Regions from separate parts of the Pseudarthrobacter sp. LT1 genome, predicted to be linked through region 1. Evidence: predicted binding sites of a transcription regulator. Region 1 holds the regulator's gene; the other holds the start of a gene.
The links. Region 1 encodes LexA, which represses DNA repair genes until DNA is damaged. Its sites were predicted from a motif close to TCGAACANNTGTTCGA; they were not measured.
Positions count from the first base shown of each region.

Region 1 (11,332 bases):
CGGCGACGTCGTCGGCGAAGCGCTGGAGCAGGCGGATGCCCATCTCCGGACGCTGCTGCTCACGGCCACGGAACTGGATCATCGCCTTGACCTTGTCCCCGGCGCCGAGGAAGCGCAGGGCGTGGCCGCGCTTGGTCTCGTAGTCGTGGGTGTCGATCTTCAGGCGGAAGCGGATTTCCTTCAGAACCGTGTTCGTCTGGTTCTTCCGGGCCTCACGTGCCTTGACCGCGGCCTCGTACTTGTACTTGCCGAAGTCCATCAGCTTGCACACCGGAGGCTTTGCCTGAGGTGCAACTTCAACGAGATCAAGGTCGGACTCGGCAGCCAGGCGCAGGGCATCCTCAATACGGACGATTCCTACCTGTTCACCTGCAGGTCCGACCAGCCGCACCTCGGGGACGCGGATACGCTCATTGATTCTTGGCTCGCTAATGTTAAAGCTCCTGTGTTTGTTGTTGAGTCCGGCAAATGAAGAAGGCCCCCAATTGCCGGAGCAATCGAAGGCCTCAAAGAGGTTGGACCGGCAACCCGTAAAGGACTGCACGCGCACGATGACGGCAAATGCCGGCCCATGCCCAACCAGGTACCCGGCAACCTTGCGCCCCTGCAGGTTCCAAAGGAACGGGCGGGACAACGGCTGACGCGGGTGGGAGAGAACTCCGCTTGCAAACTGGAAGCCATACTACAGAAAAAATTCCCGTCAACGCCGCGAAGCACTGTTGGGAACCTGATCGTTTGGGACGATCCCTGAAATAACGACATCCAGTCGGTCTGTGTCAAGCTTACCAGTATGAGCACCTCAGACAGTAATTCGTACGTCTTCGAGCCCGGCGAAGCAGGCGCAGACGTTTCACAACAGATCCGCGACATCTCCGAAGTTCCCGCCATCGAGGTCATCACCACGGCCGCCGTGCACCTGATGAGCGCGGCCGCGGTAAAGCTTGGCCTGGCCGCAGAGGACAACGCAGCCGAACTCAAGGACCTCGACGAGGCCCGGAAGCTGATCACCGCACTGGCCGGCCTGGTGACCGCGGCGGCCCCGGAGATCGGTTCCCAGCACGCAGGGCCCTTGCGCGACGGCCTGCGGTCCCTGCAGCTGGCTTTCCGGGAAGAGTCGCTGATTCCGGACGCACCGGGCAAGGGCCCGGGTGAAAAGTACACCGGAGCCGTGAACTAGGGAGCAGCTTCCCCCAAGCAGCCTCCGACGGCGGGACGGCCTTCACAGGTCGTCCCGCCGTCGTGCTTTAACTCCCCACTGGACGGGCCCGCTCAGGCGGCGGCGCGGCGGCGGCGCTGCTGGAGCGCCAGGCCCACCAGGCAGAGCAGCACGCCGGCGGCGCCGACGGACACGAAGCCGCCGGAGGGACCCATGATGTCGATGAAGACCCCGGCGAGGGGCGAACCGAGCGCAACGCCGGCGGTCAGCGCTGAGCCGTACCAGCCCATGGCCTCCCCGCGCCGTTCCTCCGATACCAGGTCCGCGACCTTCTCGGAGGCCGCGGACAGGACGGGGGCGCAGAGCAGGCCGGGGAGGACGGAGACCAAGGCAAGCGTCCAGGTGTCGTGGGCGAAGGCCATGGGCAGGGTCAGCGCGGCCATGCCCAGCAGCAGGATGACAGATGGAATGGGCCGGTGCATGGCGCCGTATATCAGGCCGCCCAGCACGGAGGCAGCGCACCAGAAGACAAAGACGATCCCGATTTCGCTCTGGTGGCCGCCGGTTTCCAGGGCCGCGACAATGCCGACGTCGGTGCCGCTGAGGACCATGCCCGCGCCGGCGGCAACGGCGAAGAGTGCCGCGACCGTGGCGGTGAACCAGGCGAAGCCGCCGGCCAGTCTTCCCCGCAGGCCGCTTTGTGCCGCGCTGGTGGCCGCGCCGGCAGGGGCCAGCTCCGCGGCTGCTTCCTGGACATGCGCCGGGGCCGTGGAGACGACGGCGACTTCCGCAGCGTGCTGTTCATCTTCCATGCACTCGACTGTTTGGTCCGGGCTGCGGGTGGGCGGGTTGAACCACATGAGGAACAGCCCGGCGAGGGATGTAGCCACGCCCACCACTGTCAGGCCTGCAATAGTGTGGCCGCTGATGGCTACGACGGCGCCGGCGGCCGGGCCGATCATGAACACGAATTCCGTGGTGATGGCATCCAGGGCGAACGCCGTGCGCCGCTGGTCACCCTCGGCCAGGACACCCAGGGATTGCCGCACCACGCTGAAGATGGGCAGTGTGAGCAGGCCGCCCACGAAGACCAGCGGCAGGAGCCACTGGTACGACACATGGGGCACGATGGACCAGATCACGGTCTCTGAGATGACCGACGGGATGAGGGCGGTCCGCAACCCCACGGTATCCACGCGCCTCCCCCGCCACGGCGCCCCCAGGGCAATCCCGATGGTCATGACGGCCGCTGCAGCGCCGGCTGCGGCGTAGCCCTGGCCCAGGGTGAGGACGATGTGCAGGGTCAGCAGGACCCCTGCGGCTGAATGCGGGATGCGGGCAACCATGCCCACCAGCAGCAGCCGCCGAATCGGCCGGATGGCGAGCAACTCCCGGTAGAGAGCGAAATTCACGAAGCGGTCCTTCAGGGTATTCCGCTGTACCGGCGGGGATCACCCATCCTGCAGCGGTTAATCGGGAGCGCGCCTCAGTTTGATTTCCAGCGAGTCGACGCGCTCCCCAAACAATACATTCCGCGACCACTCCGACTGCAGGCCGGCCACGAGCCCCTGCACACCGGCAGCGTCGAGGCCGTCTTCAAGGTACAGCACCACTTGCAGCTCCGGCCCGGCACCGCCGCCTGGAACCACAGAGCCGTCGGCGGCCCTGGCGGCCACTCCCCTGCCAGGCAGCAGCTCCATGCCGCGGACAGCCGCGAAGCCGGTGGCAACGTTGCCCATCTCGGCGGCCAGCTCCTGGTCACTGTAGGAAGGGGTCCAGCCATGCTGCTTGGCGAGGGCCCAGACACCGGGCCTGCGCACCACGAACGTCACGTCGGCACCCGGATCCAGGACCAGGAGTTCTGCCCCTTCGGCGACGGCCGAGAGCGCCGCCCGCGCGGCATAGACGGCCACCGGCCGGGCCTCGGGATGCCATGCGGACAATGCGGCTGCCGACGTGAAGGCCGGCAGCGCAGTCCGTCCGTCCGCAGCCTTCAGCGTCACCAGCGCCATGTCCGCCTGTTTGTCGGCGTGCAGCCCGTGCTCTGTTTCTGCCTCTTCAGCCAGCTGCGCCACGATGGGAATGAAGACCCGGACCGTGGCCAGTGACGCGACGACATCCGCCTCATCGCCCCGCCCCTCGCGGAGCGCGGCAATGGCGGCGAGGTAGCCGGCGTCGGCCGTTCCGTCGTCGTCCTCGAAGTTATGGATCTTCGCGTCCTCACCGGCGAGGCTGCGGCCGGCCCATGGTTGTCCCGCGGAATCCGTGGCACCACCGGCGCCGGCAAGCGCCGCCGCGATGTGTCCGGGCAGGTGGCGGGCGGGAGGGCTTACCGGTTCTTCGGAGCTGGGCATGGCGGGGCTGCTTCCCCGCGCCTAGCGGCGGCCGGCGACGTCGAGGGCCTCGGGCAGCGTGAAGGCTCCGGCGTAGAGGGCCTTGCCCACAATGGCGCCTTCGACGCCCAGGGGAACCAACGAGCGGAGGACCTTGAGGTCGTCCAGGCTGGAGATGCCGCCGGAGGCCACCACGGGCTTGCCGGTCTTCTCCACCATCTGGCGCAGGAGTTCAACGTTCGGGCCCTGCAGGGTGCCGTCCTTGGTCACATCGGTCACCACGTAGCGGGCGCAGCCGGCCTCTTCGAGGCGGCCCAGCACGTCCCACAGGTCTCCACCCTCCTTCGTCCAGCCACGGCCGGCCAGGGTGGTCCCCCGGACGTCGAGGCCGACGGCGATCTTGTCGCCGAAGCGCTCGATGGCCCGGGCAGTCCACTCCGGGTTTTCGAGTGCTGCGGTCCCGAGGTTGACGCGTGCGACGCCCAAATCGAGGGCTGCTTCCAGCGTCTCGTCATCGCGGAGTCCGCCCGAGAGCTCCACCTTGATGTCCAGCCGGCCCACCACCTCGCGGAGCAGGTCGGCGTTGGAGCCGCGCCCAAACGCTGCGTCAAGGTCCACCAGGTGAACCCACTCGGCACCCTGCTGCTGCCAGTTCAGTGCCGCTTCGAGGGGGGTTCCGTAGCTGGTTTCGCTGCCCGCCTCGCCCTGGACCAGCCGGACGGCCTGGCCGTTGACGACGTCGACGGCAGGCAGCAGTTCAAGTACCGGCAGGTCATGTGCGGTGGTCATACTCATCCTCGGTGTTGGTTCTTCGGTTTCGGGCAAAGGCGGTTGGAATTCGGCGCGTTCAGGCAGGGCCGCAGAGCCCCTGGATCAGCCGGCCGGCAGCGTGAGCAGGTAGGCGGCGACCAGCGACATGGCGGCCAGGACATAAAAGGCCACCTGGGTCCAGAGGGGCTTGCGCTGCTGCCGGAACGAGATGCCGCCGCCAATCAGCAGGCCGGCGAGGCCCGTCAGGAGTACGGGCCACATCTAGGCGTCACTGCCGGCGTCGGCCGCCGGGGCGCCAGAGTCAGCGGCGGCCGGCTTGCGCAGGCCTTCGACCCAGTTGCGCAGGAGCCGCGCGCCGGCATCGCCGGACTTTTCGGGGTGGAACTGGGTGGCGCAGAGCGGGCCGTTTTCAACGGCGGCGATGAACGGTCCGCCGTGCTCGGACCAGGTAACCAGGGGCGGCGCCATCCGGGGCTGGATGACGTCGAAGTTCCATTCCTGCACGCCGTAGGAGTGCACGAAGTAGAACCGTTCGTTTTCGACGCCGGCAAAGAGTTTCGAGCCTTCGGGGACCTTGACGGTGTTCCAGCCCATGTGCGGAACAACTTCGGCGGGGAGGGCCTCCACCTTGCCGGGCCATTCGCCGATGCCCTGGGCTTCGGTACCGTGTTCAACCCCGGCCTCGAACAGGACCTGCAGGCCCACGCAGATACCAAGGACCGGGCGGCCGCCCGCCACGCGCCGGCCGATGAGCCGGATGCCGTCCACGGCCTTGAGTTCGCGCATCACGGTCTCGAACGCGCCGACGCCTGGCACCACCAGGCCGTCCGCGTTCAGCACATCTTCCGGCTTCGAGCTCAGGATCACTTCCGCGCCGGCACGTTCCAGGGCGCGCACGGCCGACCGGACGTTCCCGGACCCGTAGTCCAGCACCGTGACCGTGGGCTTACCTTCCGGCGACGGCAGCCTGCGCGACACCGACGGGTCGATGACTGCCCCGTCCTTCAGGACCTGCCCGCTCACAGCGCACCCTTGGTGGACGGGATGCCTTCAACCCGCGGATCCGGTTCAACGGCGGCGCGCAGGGCACGGGCAAAGGCCTTGAACTGTGCCTCGACGATGTGGTGCGGGTCCCGGCCGGCGATCACGTTCATGTGCAGGCAGATGCCGGCGTGCAGGGTGATGGCCTCGAAAACGTGACGGGTCAGGGACCCTGTGAAGTGGCCGCCGATCAGGTGGTATTCCTGGCCCGCCGGCTCACCCCCGTGCACCAGGTACGGGCGGCCGGACACGTCCACCACAGCATTGGCAAGGGCCTCATCCAGCGGCACGGTGGCCTCACCGAACCGTCGGATTCCTGCCTTGTTGCCCAGGGCAGTCCGCAGGACCTCGCCGAAGGTGATGGCGACGTCCTCCACGGTGTGGTGGACGTCGATGTGGGTATCTCCGGTGGCCTTGACCGTCATGTCGATCAGCGAGTGCTTGCACAGGGCGGTCAGCATGTGGTCGTAGAACGGCACCGAGGTATCGATGTCCGATACGCCCGTTCCATCGAGGTTGATCTCCACGAGTACGGAGGACTCGCTGGTGGCACGCTCCATGCGGGCGGTCCGGGCAGCAGCCGTATTCGATCCGGTTGGACTCATGGTGAAGGATCCTTAGTGCGAGAAGGAGTGGTTCAAGGCGACCAGCGCCGCAGTATCAAGTCTAGGCGTGAAGCGCGGCGTGGCCGGCAAGGATGCGTTCCAGGGACGTGAGGAAGGCTGTGGTTTCCGCCTCAGTGCCTGCGGTGACCCGGAGGTGGCCGGGGATGCCCACGTCCCTGATGAGCACGCCCGCGTCCAGCAGTTCCTGCCAGACCTGGTGCGGATTTTCCAGGCCGCCAAAGAACACGTAGTTGGAGTCCGACGCGGCGGGCTTGAGGCCCATCCTGGTCAGTTCGGCCACGATGCGGTCCCGCTGCTTCTTGATGTCTTCGACGTCGGCCATGAGCGCTTCCCGGTGTTCGAGCGCTGCCAGGGCGGTGGCCTGGGTGATGGCGGACAGGTGGTACGGCAGGCGGACCAGCCGCAGGGCATCGGTGACCTCGGGTGCAGCGGCCATGTAGCCGAGCCGGGCACCCGCCAGGGCGAACGCCTTGCTCATGGTGCGGGACACGATGAGCCGCTCACGGCCGGGCAGGAGCGTCAGGGCACTGGGAGTTCCGTCATGCGCGAACTCGTGGTACGCCTCATCGACGATGACGATGGCCTGGCTGTCTGCACCGGCGTCATAGACGGCCTCCACGACGTCCAGCCCAAGTCCTGTCCCGGTGGGGTTGTTGGGCGAGCAGAGGAACACGATGTTCGGCTGCAGTTCCTTGACCTGGCGGGCGGCCGACTCCGCGCTGAGGTCATAGCCCTCCGCGCGTTCCCCGGTGATGTACTGCGTGTCTGTTCCGCTGGCCAGCAGGGGGTACATGGAGTACGTGGGCGGGAAACCGAGTGCGGTGCGGCCCGGACCGCCAAAGGCCTGGAGGATCTGCTGGAGGACTTCATTGGAACCATTGGCGGCCCACAGGTTGGTTTCATCGAGCCCATGCCCGAGGTATTCGGCCAGGGCCTTCCGGAGCGCGGTGAACTCACGGTCCGGATAACGGTTCAGGCCCGCAGCGGCCTCCGTCACAGCGGCACTGATGGCGGCGCGCACGTCCGCGGGAACACCATGGGTGTTTTCATTGACGTTCAGCAGGATGGGGACGTCCAGTTGGGGCGCCCCGTATGGGGTCAGGCCGCGGAGGTTGCTGCGGAGGGGAAGCCGGTTCAGACGTTCTAGCTGGTCGTTCACCTGAACAGTTTAGTTGCCGCGGCAACGACCGGAAAATGTGACGGTTCCTGTTCGCCCTCGGCATGTCCCGCGGCCGCCCGCTTCACGTGAGGCGCCAGCGCAGGCAGCGGGCCCTGGCAGCCGGCGGAGGCGGCAGATCCGGCGGCTGCGGACAATCAGTGGGTGGGGACGAAGAGCTGCTGGCCCGGAAGAACGGTGCCCGCGGCAAGGTTGTTGAGCTGGACGATGTCCGCCACGACGTCCCGGGCGTCCCGGTCCGGAGCGACGGCGCCCGCAATGGCCCACAGCGACTGGCCGGACTGCACGGTCACCGTGACGGTGGGCGTCACCGCAAGGTCGGCGGCCGAGTCCGACGCCTTGGCCGGGGAGTGGAAGAGGCCCGAAAGCGACAGCAGGAGTACAGCCAGGAGCACGAGCGGAACTCCGATCAGGACAATCCTCCCCCGGCGGGTCAGCCGCAGGGGCGCGGACGAAGGTGAAACCTGGTGAAGAGATAAAGCTGACATGAACTAAGCCCTCCTGGACTTGCCGTGCTGCCCGGGTGTCCGCCCGCTGCTGCCTTGCCGTTCATATCGCGCCGGGACTTCTCCCGGCCGCGTATTCGAATGGCGCACCTGCTGGTTAGAACACATGTTCGAACTTTGCTTGTTAAGTTTTAGCACCTATCAACGAACAATGTCGAGACTCGCTAGAACAAATGTTTGAAAAAGCAATGTGGCTGGCCTAGTTTTGAAACCACAGAACAACCACCACTGAAGTTGAACAGCAGGGTCTGACAATGACAGTGGGAGTCCTTCCGGCGGCACTGTGGAACAGCGGCACACGGAAGATCCGGCGGCAAGCGAAAGGCATTGGCGAATATGGCAGCAGCAGCCGCCGGGGGCAGGACCGCCCCGCAATCCAAGAGGACAGCCAAGGGCCTGACCCCTCGGCAGAAAAAGATCCTCGAGACCATCCAGCGCTCGGTCAATGAGAACGGGTATCCGCCCTCCATGCGCGAGATCGGCGATACCGTCGGCCTTGCGAGCCTGTCCAGCGTGACCCACCAGCTTTCCCAGTTGGAGAAGCTGGGTTACCTGCGCCGCGACCCCAAGCGGCCGCGCGCCATGGAAGTGCTGATGCCGCTCACGCTGGACGGCGGGGGCAAAGGCGCCGGTGCGTCTCCTGCGCCGCAGGCTGCGGGCGGGGGCGCCACGGTCACCGAACTGCCTACCGCACTGGATACGGCCATGGTTCCTTTGGTGGGCCGGATTGCCGCCGGCGGGCCCATCCTCGCCGAACAGCTCGTGGAGGATGTCATGCCGCTGCCCCGCCAGCTGGTGGGCCAGGGCGAACTTTTCATGCTCAAAGTGGCTGGCGACTCCATGGTGGACGCCGCCATTTGCGATGGTGACTGGGTGGTGGTGAGGCGCCAGGCTGACGCGGCCAATGGGGACATTGTTGCTGCCCTGCTGGACGACGAGGCGACCGTGAAGACGTTCCGCCAGCGCGACGGCCACACGTGGCTGCTCCCCCAGAACACGCAGTACGAACCTATCCTGGGCGACCACGCCACCATCATGGGCAAGGTCGTCTCGGTCCTGCGTTCCCTCTAGCCTGCGCACGCCTGCGCGGCATCCGCGCAGGCGTTGTCCGGCAGTCCGTCAGGAAGCGTCGGCACCAAGCCGGTTGAGCGCGGCCAGCGCCTTGGCGCGGTCGGTGGTGGCCCAGAACGGGGGCAGCGCACCGCGCAGGAATCCTGCATAGCGTTCGGTGGCCAGCCGTGAGTCCAGGACGGCCACCACGCCTTTGTCCCCGGTAGACCTGATCAGGCGCCCGGCACCCTGGGCGAGCCGGATGGCTGCGTGGGTGGCGGAAACGGACATGAAGCCGTTTCCCCCTGCCTGCGCCACGGCACGCGAACGCGCCGTCACCAGGGGATCGTCCGGCCGTGGGAAGGGTATGCGGTCTATTACCACCAGCCGGCAGGATCCTCCGGGAACGTCGACGCCCTGCCACAGGGACATAGTGCCGAAGAGGCAGGTGTCCGGTTCGTCGGCGAATTGCTTGACCAAGGCGGTCATGGTCGACTCGCCCTGGCAGAGAACAGTCATATTGAGCTTTGGCCGGAGGGCGTCGGCGGCCTCTTCTGCGGCCCGCCGCGAGGAGAACAGGCACAGGGCGCCCCCGCCTGATGCCTTGATGAGTGCTTCGAGTTCTGACAGCGCTTCCTGTGACACGCCGCGGCCGGGCTTGGGCAGGTGGCCGGCGACGTAGAGGATGCCCTGCTTGGGATAGTCGAAGGGCGAGCCAACATCCACGCCCGTCCAGCTGGGGGCCCCGTCGCCTACCAGGCCCAGTCCCCCGGCCGCCGGTTCAAAGGCGGAGCCGATGGCCAGGGTGGCAGAGGTCAGCACGACGGTGTGGTGTGCGAAGAGTCCCTCCCGCAGCCTGCCGGCGACGGACAGTGGGGCTATGTTGATCAGCACCGGCGCACTGTCATCGGGCTGTGAGTATCCCTGGCCGGGATCGAAGGTGCTGGCGCGGGAGAACCACACCACTTCGCGGTTCTCGCGTGCAGCAATGAGCCTTTCGCAGAGTTCCAGGATGAGCATCAGCCGGGAACGCGCCAGCTGCCGCCCGCCGTCGGCTGTGGTGTTGCTGTCCCCTTTGGAATCGGACAACGCGGCCCGGCACGCTTCACGCAACTGGTCCACGCAGTCGAGCTGGTCATCGTTCAGCCCGTTGGGAAGCAGACCGTTCGGTGCGCCGGCAAGGGCCAGTTCCAGGTTGGCAGCTGCGGCGTTCAGGGCGTCAACGGTGATGGCGGTATGTTTCCGGGCACCCGAAGCGGCAGCGTGGACCATAGCCACGGACAACTGTCCGGACACGGCGCCAGTGACCCGGTCCTGCAGTTCGTGCGCTTCGTCCACCACCACGACGTCGTATTCGGGCAGGACGGCAAGTCCCTCGAACGCGCTGACGGCCAGCATGGCGTGGTTGGTGACCACCACATCGGCCTCGGCTGCGTCTTGCCGGGCGAGTTCGCTGAAGCATTCGGCGGCCATCGGGCATTTCTGTGCCCCCAGGCATTCCATCGACGTCACGGAAACCTGGCGCCAGGCGCGGTCGGTCACGCCGGGCAGGAGCTCGTCCCTGTCGCCGGTGGTTGTCTTTTCGGCCCATTCGCGGAGCCGTACCACTTCCTTGCCGAGCTGCGACGATGGTCCGCCCACCGAAGCAGCGAAATGTGGAACGCTGGTGTCCTCTCCCAGGGAGAAGAGCTGCCCTTCCGATGGTTCCTCTGACGGGAAACCGCCTTCAAGCTTGTGGCGGCAAACGTAGTTGGACCGCCCCTTGACCAAGGCAACCTTGACCGGCCGGTCCAGTGCCGGCGTGATGTTCTTCAGGAGCCTGGGCAGGTCCCTGCCCACAATCTGGGTCTGGAGTGCCAGCGTGGCCGTGGACACCAGGGCCGGCTTGTTGCTTTCCAGGGCATGGGCGATAAGCGGTACCAGGTAGGCGAGCGATTTGCCGGTGCCGGTGCCTGCCTGGACCAACAGGTGGTTGCCGGTTTCGATGGCCCGGGCCACCTGGCGGGCCATTTCGTGTTGTCCGGTGCGGCTTTGTCCGCCCATGCCGGCGACGGCGCGGTCGAGCAGTTCAATAACGAACTGCTCGCCCGCCGTCTGCGCAGCTTCGCCGGCAGCAGGGTCAGTCATTGACGACGAATGGTTCCAGTTCAGACGCGAGGCCCTCACGGACCATCACGGCAGCCCTGGTGCCTGCCTCAACGTGGTCCAGGCTGAGGATTTCGGCGTCGGACTCGTGGAGCTTGCTGAGCAGGTCCCCGCGGTCGTACGGAATGAGCAGCTCCATCTTGACGGATGGCCGGGGAATGGACTCACTGATGGCCTTCAGCAGCTCCGGAATGCCCTCCCCCGTCCGGGCGGAGACCACCACGTGCCGCGGCTCGCGCTGCTTCAGCCGCTCCACCACGAAGGGGTCGGCTGCATCGGCCTTGTTCAGGACGATGATTTCGGGCACCTTGCGGGCATCGACTTCGCTGAAGACTTTCCGGACCGCTGCGATCTGCCCTTCGGGGTCGGGATGCGAAACGTCCACCACGTGCAGGATCAGGTCCGAGTCGGCGACCTCTTCGAGGGTGGAACGGAAGGCTTCCACCAACTGTGTGGGCAGCGACCGGACGAATCCGACGGTGTCGGCCAGGGTGTACCCCAGGCCGTCGGCGGTTTCGGCCTTGCGG
Region 1 covers NZ_CP141830.1:1,669,735-1,681,066, reverse strand. Annotated here, with positions in the region: gene infC (translation initiation factor IF-3) at 1-391, opposite strand, end outside; gene VIK36_RS07910 (DUF1844 domain-containing protein) at 791-1,177, shown strand; gene VIK36_RS07905 (MFS transporter) at 1,270-2,568, opposite strand; gene VIK36_RS07900 (SseB family protein) at 2,626-3,510, opposite strand; gene priA (bifunctional 1-(5-phosphoribosyl)-5-((5-phosphoribosylamino)methylideneamino)imidazole-4-carboxamide isomerase/phosphoribosylanthranilate isomerase PriA) at 3,532-4,278, opposite strand; gene VIK36_RS07890 (hypothetical protein) at 4,363-4,521, opposite strand; gene hisH (imidazole glycerol phosphate synthase subunit HisH) at 4,522-5,283, opposite strand; gene hisB (imidazoleglycerol-phosphate dehydratase HisB) at 5,280-5,906, opposite strand; gene VIK36_RS07875 (histidinol-phosphate transaminase) at 5,968-7,086, opposite strand; gene VIK36_RS07870 (LysM peptidoglycan-binding domain-containing protein) at 7,242-7,592, opposite strand; gene lexA (transcriptional repressor LexA) at 7,947-8,681, shown strand; gene VIK36_RS07860 (ATP-dependent DNA helicase) at 8,730-10,787, opposite strand; gene hflX (GTPase HflX) at 10,780-11,332, opposite strand, start outside.

Region 2 (11,332 bases), 1.5 Mb from region 1:
GACACGGTTATTAACCAGCAGGCCTGCCCCGGCCTTGCTGTCCCCGGCTTCCTGGAACCGGATGAGCGAATAGGTTGCTTCAGACATGGCGCGTTAGCCCCGGCCGTGCTTGGCGTAGGGGTTCAGGAGGGCTTCCTTCATTTCGGGGGAGGCGCCTTCCTCGGTGGCGGTGAAGCCTTCGGCCGGCGGGAAGGACTCGGTCATGGAATGCGGCATGGCGCCGTTCTTGTAGAAGTTGTTCGAACCTTCGGACGGCTTCCAGGTGTTGGCCTCCCAGTCCGGGACATAGTTGCGGTAGCCGCCGGAGTTCAGCTCGACGCGCAGCCCTGACGGCTCACGGAAGTACAGGAAATTCTGCTCGCCCACGCCGTGGATGGAGGGGCCGTACTCCATCGGGGTGCCGTGTTCCATCATGACGTCCGCGGTGCGGAGCAGGTCCTCGGTGGTGTCCACCCAGAAGGCGATGTGGTTGACGCGGCCCGGGCGGCCGGAGGTGTCAGCCACCACGCCCAGGTCGTGGGACTTTTCATTGGTGGTGAGGACGGAGAAGACCGTGATGGGGGCTTCGTCCAGGTCCACGAAGGCCATGACGCGGAATCCGAGGGCCTCGTTGTACCACTTGGCGAAGCCGCGCACGTCGGAGCAGGCCACAGTGACGTGGTCCAGGAAACGGGGTGCGGCGGCGTGGCTGCTGCGGCGCTCCGGGCGGTCCGGGTAGGTGGACTCGAAGCCCGGCTCGGCCACGAACTTGTCCACCTCGTAGAAGAGGCGCATGTGGTGGCCATAGGGGCCGGTGAACTCGTAGGCCTTGCCAAAGCCGTGGCCGCCGGCGCTCCAGGAGCCCTGCACGCCGGTCGCTTCGATGCGCTGTGCCGCGGCTTCGAGAGCTTCCTGCGAGTTGGTGCGCCACGCCATCCGGCCCAGGGAGGCTTCGGGGCCTTCGGTGATGACCAGGCTGTAGCGGTAGTAGTCGCCCCAGCAGCGGAGGTAGACGTTGCCGTCCGTGCGGTCGATGATGCGCATGCCGAACTTGTCCTCGTAGAACCGGGCCGAGGCTTCGACGTCCGGGCTGGTGATCTCGAGGTGGGCAAGATGGGAGAGGGGAGTTTCCACGGTGAAGTCCTTCTGGTTACTGGCTGCGGGTCGGTCGGTGCAGGTCCTGGTATCCACTGTGAAGTACTTCATATATTTGGGGAAGACGAGCTTTTCGATATCAGATATTCGCCGCGCTTATGTCCGCCTGGTCCTAGAGTTGCGGGACGCAGGGCCCGCTGCCCAGCATGGCCAGCCCGGCGAGGTCACCCGCAGCGAAGTTCCTGACGCCCATGTTTTCCGCATACATCAGTTGCGTCGGATCATTGACGTGGTCCAGGCCCAGCACGTGTCCGAGTTCGTGCATGATGATGGCGCGCACCTCCGCCGCGCCGTCCGGGCGGCCGGCGATGATGCCGGCAAGGTCCGGGGCATCAAGGCGCACCTGGCCGGCTTCGAGGACCAGCGGCTGCCCGGCGGCCTCCACATAACCGCTCCCGCCAAGGCCGGCAACATTCCCTGCAAGGCCCGGCGTTTCCACGGGCGTTGACCAGGCGATGAGTACCGGTACCCACCGCTTTCCGTAGCGGTCCGGCTGGAAGGCAGACCGGTCATCCGACGGCGCTTCCGTGGTGGGTCCGTCGTAGACAAACTGCAGGCCGGAGGCCTGGGAGACTGCTGCCACTGCTTCCCGGACCAGGACATCGCCACCCGGCAGCGCATTGTCCGGCCGGACAACGTAATGGACCTGGCGGCAGGGATCGTACGCGACCAGCCGCTGGCCCTCTTTCGGTGACTCCTGCAGCACAAAGGCGGTGGAGTCCGTGCTTGCGGGTGGTCTGCCCAGGGGTGCGGAGGCTGCCTCATACCCGGGCGGCGGCATTTTCGCCCCGGGCAGGTAGGGGGCTGCGGCGGGAAGAACCACACGGTCGAAGAGCGTCGGCGTGAAGTACAGGCAGACCACCAGGGCGATCCCAAGGACGGTCCGCAACTGGACTGTCCGCGACGGGGTGGTCCGCTTCGACCGGGATCCTGGTCTTCCCGCCCTGCTCCGGAACTTTTTCCGGCGCCGGTGAGGGGCTTCAGCACCGCGCCAGGGCGAAGGAGCCTCTGCCCTGCCGTACGCTTCATCGATGGCCCATTGCGGGATACGTCCACTGGGGGAGCGCCGGACGTTTGGCGGGGCGAACCCGCCAGGCATGTCCCGATGAGAATTATCGTCATTCCCGAAGCCGTGCACCGGCACCCCCTGATTCCTGCCGCCCGCCGCCGGTCAACCCTCCCAGCCTAGGGGCGTGCTGCCCGGCCTTGCCGCGGGAAAGGCGCAGGATTTAAGCAAGAAAGGCGGCCGCGCCGGATGCATGCCGCTCCGGGGCCGAAGCGGGCCGGCGGCCACATCGATTGCTCCGTAGATGCCGTTATGGGAGGTCAAAAGGGCATTTACGGAGCAATCGGTGAGGCTTTACTCCTTGCCGAGTCCTGCGGCGGAGGTCTTTCCGTTCGAGACGCTGTTGAGGGCGCGCAGGTCGAAGATGCCGTTGAGGTCGGCCTGCTTGGTGGTGCCCGCGGTGACGCCGTCGGCGAGGAGCTTCTGGTAGGTTCCAGCCAGCGGGTCGACGGTGAAGACGATGTTCTTCAGGGAGCGGTCGATGACATCCGCCTTCAGTTCCGCGCCGGCTGCTTCCTTGAGGGCTGCATTGATGACGGTGGCCTTGTCGCCGGCTGGAGCGCTGTTCAGCCATTCGACCGACTTCGCGTGGCCCTTTAGGAGTGCCTTGACGGTGTCCGGGTGCTCTGCCGCGAACTTCTGGTTCACGATCAGGATGGTGGTGGGGAACTCGCCCGGCTTGCCGGACAGCGAACCGTCCCAAAGGTCCTTTTCGTCCACCAGCACCTTCGCGCCGGCATTCAGCACCAGGCGTGACGCCCACGGCTCAGGCAACCACGCGCCGTCGAGCTTTCCGTCCTGGAACAGCTTGAGGGTCTGGGCATTCTCCGTGGGGTTGATGGCCACGTCACCACTGCCGTCCACGCTGGTCTTGTACCCCTGGGACGAGAGCCAGGCGCGCAGGGCCACGTCCTGGGTGCCGCCCAGCTGCGGGGAGGCGAGCGTCCTGCCCCTGAGATCGGCGGCGGAGGTGATTTCCGGCTTGACCACCAGCTGCGCCCCGCCTGCTGCGGCGCCGGCGATGATGTTGATTGACTGGCCCTGGCTCTTCACGAAGGAGTTGATGGCCGGGTTCGGCCCGATGTAGGTGGCGTCGATGGCCCCTGCGTTCAGGGCTTCGATTGCCGCGGGGCCGGCGTTGAACACCTGGGTGCTGAGCTTGGTGCTGCCGAGTTCGTCCTTGATGAAGCCTTTGCTGACGCCCACGAGGGCCGGGGCATGCGTGACGTTTCCAAAGTAGCCGAGCTTCAGTTCGGCCGCGGGGTTGCCTGACTGGGCAGCCTCCTGCGAGGCTGCCGGTGTCCCGCTGTTCACGGCGGACGCGACGGCGGCGCCCCCACCGATGAGGGCCAGGACGGCTGCGGCGATTCCGATCTTCAGGCCAACCGGGCGTGTGGGCTTGGCTGGCTGCCCGGCGACGATGCGGGTGGAGCCGTGCTGGTCTTCCGGACTCTTGTCCTGCTGGTTTGCCATGGGGAAATCCTTTGCTGGGGCGGATGCTGAGACGAGATTACGGAGCGCCCGGCGGCCCCACAATCAATCCCGTAGCGGGCGTTCACGCGGCGACGCGAACGCTCAACGCGGCGTAGTGCGGCGTCAAAAATCGTCGTGCGGGGACTCTGTTCGGAGGTCCGGCGGAGGGGGCTGTTCGCACCCGGGACGCAACGGCGGCCTTGAATGCCCATCAGCAGGTGCGGGCCGTGATTCGCGTGCAGCCTTGGTGGGTACGTGCACGGCATGGGGATTTTGTAAAACTAATCAAGGAGACTCTCATGTTGCTTTGGATTGCCATCATCATCGCCGTTCTCTGGCTTCTCGGATTGCTCGCGAACATTGGCGGCGGCCTGATCCACATCCTGTTGGTTGTCGCAGTGGTGGTCCTGATCTTCCACTTCGTCCGTGGCAGGTCCCGCGTCTAGCAACCCCGCGTCCCCGCCGCCGGCCCAGCGTCCGGCGGCGGGAACCGGCGGCCCAGGCCGCCTTGAACCGTCACGCCGCCGTGAACCCCTCAGGGCGGCGAGACCCCTCACGCCGCCTTGACCAAAGGAAGCTCGTCCCAGTGCGTTGTATAGCGGGGCGAGCGCATGTCCCGTTTCATGGTCCAGTCCAGCCCGGACTTGATGCCCGCGTGCCCCAGCCCGATGGTGCCCCGCCCGAAGCGGCGGCTCACATCCTCAAGCAGCGGCCCGATGCCGCGTTCCTCATGCCGGTTCTCGAAAGGCTCCAGGGGCGGCTGGTTTCCCGTGGGCCGCAGGTCGGTGAGCATCAGGCCCGCCTTGGCGTATTTGAGTCCGTCCCGGATGCTGGGCAGCAGCGCGTGCGCCGCCCTGGTGAGCAGCAGCGGATCCGCCGTAGGCATTGGCAGCGGGACGCATACCGATGGGTACGCCTGTTCGTGGTCCCGGAAGGGGGACGTGGCAGCAAACGCCGTCAGGACCTTTGCCTGCAGCCCGTGCTTTGAGAGCCTGGCGCTCGCCTGCTGCCCGTAGATGCTGAGCACCTCCCGAAGTCCGGCGGCGGTGGTCACAGGAGTGGCGAAAGAGCGGGAAAAGATCAGCTGGTCGCGACCGATACGCTCTTCTTCCATCGGGATGCAGGGGGTGCCCCGCAGTTCCAGGACCGTGCGCATCAGCACCACCGAGAACTTATCCCTGATCATTACCGGATCCGCCCTGACAAGGTCCTGGACAGTGAAGATTCCCAGCACATTGAGCCGCTTTGTCAGCCGTCCGGCAATGCCCCAGATCTCATCGACAGGCAGCCGGGCCATCAAACCCTCCCGCACGTCAGCCGGAACGGACTCCCACAGGCAGACTCCGCCAAAGGCGGGATTGTTCTTGGCCCATTTATTGCAGAGTTTTGCCAGGGTTTTGGTGGGGGCGATGCCAACGCACACGGGAACCCCCACGTGCCGCCGGACTGCCTCTTTCATCCTCCGGCCAAGGGACAGCAGCTCGTCCGGGGCGCCCTTGACGCCCAGGAATGCCTCGTCGATGCTGTAGACCTCCAGCCAGGCCGAGTACCTGCCCAGCAGTTCCATCACGCGGGAACTGATGTCGCCGTACAGCTCATAGTTGCTGGATTTTGCCACCAGGCCCCACTCCTTGGCCCGCGGCGCAAGTTTGAACCACGGTTCGCCGGTGGCGATGCCCAGTGCCTTCGCCTCCGGGGAGCGGGTCACGGCGCAGCCGTCATTGTTGGACAGCACCACCAGCGGCCGCCCTTCCAGGGAGGGGTCGAAGGCGCGCTCGGCGGAGGCGTAGAAGCAGTTGACGTCCACGTGCGCGATCTGCGGCATCTGCCGCATGTGGACTGGCTTAGCCATGCTGCTCCCCAGGCGCGGGCAGCTCAGACATGGTGCAGGCACCTGGTGGCAACGCCCCAGATGGTCAGCTCGGACAGTGCGGGCACATGGATGTCCGGGTATTTGGGGTTCTCCGCCTGCAGCACCACGCCAGTGCGGGTGATGCGCAAGCGCTTGACCGTCAGTTCCCCGTCCAGGACGGCGATCACCACGGCCCCGTCCCTGGGCTCGAGGGCACGGTTGACGATCAGTTCGTCCCCGTCGCTGATGCCGGCACCCTCCATGGAATCCCCCGTCACCCGGACCACGAAGGTGCTGGTGATGTCCTTGATCAGGTGCGCGTTCAGGTCGATCCGGCCGTCGAAGTAGTCCTGTGCCGGCGACGGAAAGCCTGCCGCCACCGCCACCGGCGAAATCAGCACCGAGAACAACGAGGCGCCCGCATCTATCACGCGGGGACCGACAATAACGCCCACAACACACCTTTATTCGAAAATATGTTCGATAGTTTCAGTGTAGACCCGAGGGCTGACAACGGGCACTCTCTGACGCACTGATAAGTTGCAGAGCCGGGGACTAGACTCGGGTCGAAGCGAGCTCTGGGGGAAGCGATGCGGATGCGTTCAGCAAGATGTTGGTTCGTTGCAGGTGTGCTGGCCGTTCCGCTGGCCGGATGTGAGTACGCCGGTCCAGCGGACACCGTAACCAGATCCCATGCCCAGCCCGGCAGCGGGCAAAAGCCATCGTTCGAGGAAAACGCCGGGCAGGTGGCACGCCTGCTCCAGGCGTCTGCGGATGAACCTGGCTTGCCGACCGACGAGGAACCGTCAGGGGAACTCTCGATTGTTCTCGCTCCCGGTGACTACGTGGTCAAGGGCGCATGTGCGGGCGTTCATGGCGTTAAGGTGTCCATTGTTCAAGGCGAAAAACCGCCGCTGACAGTTCCCTACACGTGCGACTCCGTCCTGGAGCGGTTCATCCGGCACACGGGCGGCCCGATCACCGTCAGCGCCGTTGCGCCCGTCGATAAGCCCGCCGCCGCCGGTGTGCTGCTCCAGCCGAACACTGATCCGCGCGCTTCGGAATTGGAGGACTTGTCGCAGTGGGCAGCCCAACAGCTGCAACCCTGGCTGCCGGGTGAGTTGGGCGGATACGCAGGCTCAAGTTCCGCCATTGGCCAGGGAATATCAGCCGATCCGGGCAGCTACGAGGTGCGGTTCCTCTGTGAAGGAGCGCCTGAGGTTGAGTTTTCAGTGTCCAGCCCGGCGGGGGCAGAAGTTTTGGCTCCGGTGAGCGTCCCTTGCAACGGCGACGTCTTTAGGGCCCCGGTGGAGTTGCGGACCAAGGGGGCAGACCTCACCATGGCCCCAAGTAACGGGGTCAAGAGCCGCTATGCCTTCCGGCTCGTCCCGGCACCGTAGGTAGCCCAACTCGAGGGAGCTGGACGGGATGCCGCCGAGCTTACGCACGGCTCCTGTCCGTGGAATCGGCGCACGGGAGCCAACCGCCCACGTAGACTTGCAGGATGCGGTTGGTAGCAAGCGATATTGACGGAACGATCCTCGGACACGACGGAAAAATCAGTGACCGCACCATCCGTGCCTTCCACGCCTGCCGGGATGCCGGCGTCGAACTGGTGTTTGTGACCGGCCGCCCGCCCCGCTGGCTGCACCCGCTGGAGGAACAGCTGGGCCACACCGGCCGCGTGATCTGCTCCAATGGTGCCGTGGTCTGGGACCTCGAGGCGGACCGCCTGGTCTCCGCCCGCACACTGGCCATCGAGACCGTCCTGGAAGCCCGGCGCATCATCAAAACTCTCCGCCCGGCTGCGCTGTTCGCCGCGGAAACGCTCACCGGATTCCACCTGGAACCCGGCTTCATCGAAAACGAGTCCAGCGAACTGCTCGCCGAATTCACCCCGGCGCCGCTGAAGCAAACCCTCACGGACGATGACTCCGTGGTCAAGTTCCTCGCCATTGTCCGCGACGGCACCCCGGACGACTTCCTCGCGGAGGTGGCGCCCGCCGTCGAACACCTGGCCGCCACCACCCACTCCTCCCCGGGCGTTGCCATGCTGGAACTGTCGCTTCCCGGCGTGAACAAGGCCGTCACGCTTGCTGAATACGCAGGCGCGCTGGGCATCGACGCCGCAGACGTAGTGGCCTTCGGTGACATGCCCAACGACATCGAGATGCTCCGCTGGGCCGGTCACGGGTACGCGATGGCCAGCGGTCATCCGGAAGCCATCCGCGCGGCCGGGCAGCAGGCGCCGCATTTTGACGACGACGGCGTGGCCCAGGTTTTGGAGGCCCGGCTCGCTGCCCTGGGCGTCCAGTTTTCCTGACCCCCGGGCTGCCCCGGACCCGGCACCCCATTTTCACAGGCTGCGCTCACCTGGTGTTCACCTTTACTTCGTAGCGTGAAGCGTGGAGGGCAGGCGCCCTCCCGCCGCTCGAAGGGGGCAATGATGGCACGAAACATCAGGCAGCACGCGGCCGATGCGCCGCAGCGCAAAGCAACGCCCGCTCCGCACTGGAAACAGCTGCGCCAGGGTGACCGGGTCCGGGTCCTGTTCGCGCCCGGTTTCGAGGCAGGCGGCGTGGTGGACACCGTCACGGCGGACCACACCGCGGTGTGGGTCCACCTGGACGCCGGCCGCGGGCGGACCCTGCTGCACTGCGGCGACGGCGTGGACATCCTTCCCTGCGGAGAGACCGCCTGCCTGGACTGACGGCGGGTTTCAATCACGGGTGGGGCGGTAGGCTCGCAGTGTGAGCCTGCCTTTCTTTGAGCACCCTGACGACGCCGGGCGGCAGCTTCCCATCGCCATGGCGCACCGCGGATTCTCGGCTGAGGGCCTGGAAAACTCCATGGCCGCGTTCCGCGCCGGCGTCGACCTCGGCTTCCGCTACCTCGAAACGGATGTGCACACCACGGCGGATGGCGTGCTGCTGCTCTTCCACGACGAAACGCTGGACCGGGTCACCGACGGCAGGGGCCGGGTGGCGGAACTTCCGGCCGCGGACGTGGCCAAGGCACGGATCAACGGCCGCGAGCCCATCCCCACGTTCGACGAACTGGTCACCCAGCTTCCCGAAGCGCGGCTGAACCTCGACATAAAGGACTGGGGTTCGGTCCGCAGCACCGCTGCCGCGATCGAGCGGCACCAAGTGCACCACCGCGTCCTGGTGACCAGCTTTTCGGACCGCCGGCGGCGCGCGGTGCTGAAACTGCTCAGCCGGCCTGTGGCTTCGTCCGCCGGAGTGGCTTCGAACGCCCTCTTCACCTTGCTGGGGCCGGCGCTTCCACGCCCGGTGTTCCGGTGGGTCATGCGCCGGGTGCTCCGGGACGTGCATGCGCTGCAAGTGCCCGTCCGCTATGGGCGGGTGCCTGTAGTCACCCCCGGCTTCATCCGGCGGGCGCATGACCTGGACCTGGTGGTACATGTGTGGACCATCAACGATGCCGGCGAGATGCACCGGCTCCTCCAGCTGGGGGTGGACGGCATCGTCACGGACCGGGCGGACCTGCTCCGCGACGTGCTGCGCGTCCGCGGCCAGTGGCCGGAGAGGCCCGGGCAAGCCAACCGGACGCCCGGCCCGGCCGGCTAGCCCCGGTCTGTTCCAGGCTGCCTAGCCCCGGTCTGTTTCGGTGGGCGCCGTGGCGTCCCCGGCCAGGCCGGCGTCGTCCGCTGTGCCGTTCTGCTCCCGGTCCCCGGGCGCCCTGCCGTTGTGCACCTTGTCGCTGTCGGCGTCCCCGCCCAGCGGGCTGTTGGAGACCGGAGCCGGGGCAGCCCCGGTCTTGAGGCCGGGCGCCTTCTGCTTCTCCGCCTCCATCGCGTTTGAGCCTTCGCTCAGGGACGAGTGGACCTCCACGTCGTCGTTGGGATCTGCCGGGTCCGGCACGTCCGTTTTCTCCGTCGGCTTGGATGTCCCGGCCAGGTCCTCCATGGCGTTTTCTGCTGCCTTGCCAATGCTGTCGCCGATACCCATGTGACTGCTCCTTCCGGCGTTGCGTGCCGGCCGCCCCAGCGGCGTACCGGCCCTACTCCTCCAGAATTATCAGCATGCTTACAATTAGTCCAGTGCTGGGGAACCGAACCGCAGCCGGAGAGGAAGGAAAGGCAATGAGCACTTACCATCCGGAAAATGACCCCGCGAACCCCGACCGCCCGGGCAAGGAAGAGGTGGGCGCCGCCCAGCCCCATCCCGCGGAGCAGCGCAGCCGGGAGTCGGCCGGGTCGCCGAACCCGGATCCGCTGGAAGGCAACGTCACCGGCCTGGAACCGGGCGGGGGAGTCCCGCCGGGAGAGACGCCGCCCGCGGAGGACCAGATGAGCAGGGACCAGGGCCACTCCGAATAGGGCCTGGACGTGCAGCGGGGCGGCGCGCATGCTGCCCGCCGCCCCGCTGCCTGCGTCAGGTCCTCAGGAAGACTCTGTTCCCCGGGCAGTGGCGCGGAGTTCCCCCGGGCCGGCCAGGTGGCGCTCCAGGCCGTCCATATCGAGGCGCGTGTTCCAGCTGGCCCAGTCCTTGGGCCGCACCGACGGCCGGCCGAGCAGGTAGCCTTGGCCGGCGCTGATGCCCAGTTCGGTGAGGACCTTGAGCTCTCCCACAGTTTCGATGCCCTCGGCCACCAGGGTGATGCCGATTTGGTCGGTGAAGTCCACCAGGCACGCAGCCAGCGCACGCTGGAGGCCGTCCTTGTCGACGTCGCCGATCACGTTGCGGCCCACCTTGAGGAAGTCGGGCCGCAGGTGGATCATGCGGCTCAGCGCGCCGGCGCCGGTGTGGGTGTCGTCGACGGCGATGCGCAGGCCCTTTTCCCGCAGCGGATTGATCGAGGAAAGGAACTGCAGGTATTCCTCTTCGGGAATGTCCTGGGTCAATTCGAGCACCACCCGGTGGGTGGGCAATTCAATGTGGTCGAAGAGCTCCGGCAGCCGCGGGTCCAGGCAGGACGTGGGGGAAATGTTGAGGGAAACGTAAAGGTCTTCGGGCAGGTCCTTCGCGGCTGCTGCCGCCGAACCCAGAGCGGAAAACTCGAGGTTGGCGCCCAGGCCCACCGCGGCGGCCTCCGCAAACCACAGCTCCGCGGCTGCGCCGTCGTCGCTGACGAACCGGGAGAGCGCTTCGGCGCCCACCACGGTTCTTCCTTCCAGTCCGTAGATGGGCTGGAACGCGGTCATCAGCATTTGGTTCTCAAGCAGGGTGCTGATCCGTGAAGCGCTGCGGATGGCATCCAACTGCTCCGCAAACTGCGGCGGAAGCGCGGGCGGCGTGAGTCGCATGTCCCTGGCGGCTTCCAGTGTCTCCGTCACGTTGGCGTCGCTGCGCCGGGTCTCGAGGAGATACTCCAGCAGGGCCCGTTCCGGCACGCCTGGATTCTCATCGAGGCTGTTGCTCAGCCGCTGCCGGACGGCGGTTCCCGCAGGATCCGTATCCGCCAGCACGGCGGCGATAATTCCCCATGCCTGTACCCGAACCGACATTAGCAACGCCCCCAGTTGACGAAGTAATGACCCGATGGCCCCATAATGTTCAAATTTCCAAACGCCTTATAAAAGAACGGTGCTGCCAACCTGATTTCCGAGGCGGCGAAAAACCAGACACCGCACGCTGATCGTATAACGGCGGCCACGAAAGTGCAGTAGTTTTTGCGTTACTGGTTAGCGCTTTCCTGCTGGTCAGCCAGCAGTTCCGGAATCTGGTCCGGGGGAATGGGCCGGCTGAAGTAGTAGCCCTGGGCGCTGCGGCAACCCAGGCCGCGGAGGATTTCTGCCTGTTCCGCCGTTTCGACGCCCTCCCACACCGCTTCCAGCCCGCATG
Region 2 covers NZ_CP141830.1:182,245-193,576, forward strand. Annotated here, with positions in the region: gene VIK36_RS00900 (fumarylacetoacetate hydrolase family protein) at 1-87, opposite strand, end outside; gene VIK36_RS00905 (VOC family protein) at 94-1,113, opposite strand; gene VIK36_RS00910 (matrixin family metalloprotease) at 1,247-2,023, opposite strand; gene VIK36_RS00915 (ABC transporter substrate-binding protein) at 2,495-3,673, opposite strand; gene VIK36_RS00920 (lmo0937 family membrane protein) at 3,973-4,119, shown strand; gene VIK36_RS00925 (Y-family DNA polymerase) at 4,227-5,525, opposite strand; gene VIK36_RS00930 (LexA family protein) at 5,549-5,980, opposite strand; gene VIK36_RS00935 (hypothetical protein) at 6,122-6,925, shown strand; gene VIK36_RS00940 (HAD family hydrolase) at 7,030-7,848, shown strand; gene VIK36_RS00945 (hypothetical protein) at 7,972-8,235, shown strand; gene VIK36_RS00950 (glycerophosphodiester phosphodiesterase) at 8,276-9,115, shown strand; gene VIK36_RS00955 (hypothetical protein) at 9,137-9,496, opposite strand; gene VIK36_RS00960 (DUF6480 family protein) at 9,631-9,867, shown strand; gene VIK36_RS00965 (EAL domain-containing protein) at 9,931-10,995, opposite strand; gene VIK36_RS00970 (putative bifunctional diguanylate cyclase/phosphodiesterase) at 11,166-11,332, opposite strand, start outside.
Region 2: VIK36_RS00930 (LexA family protein) is a predicted target of LexA. The motif match lies at 5,994-6,009, and genes of this name have one in related genera.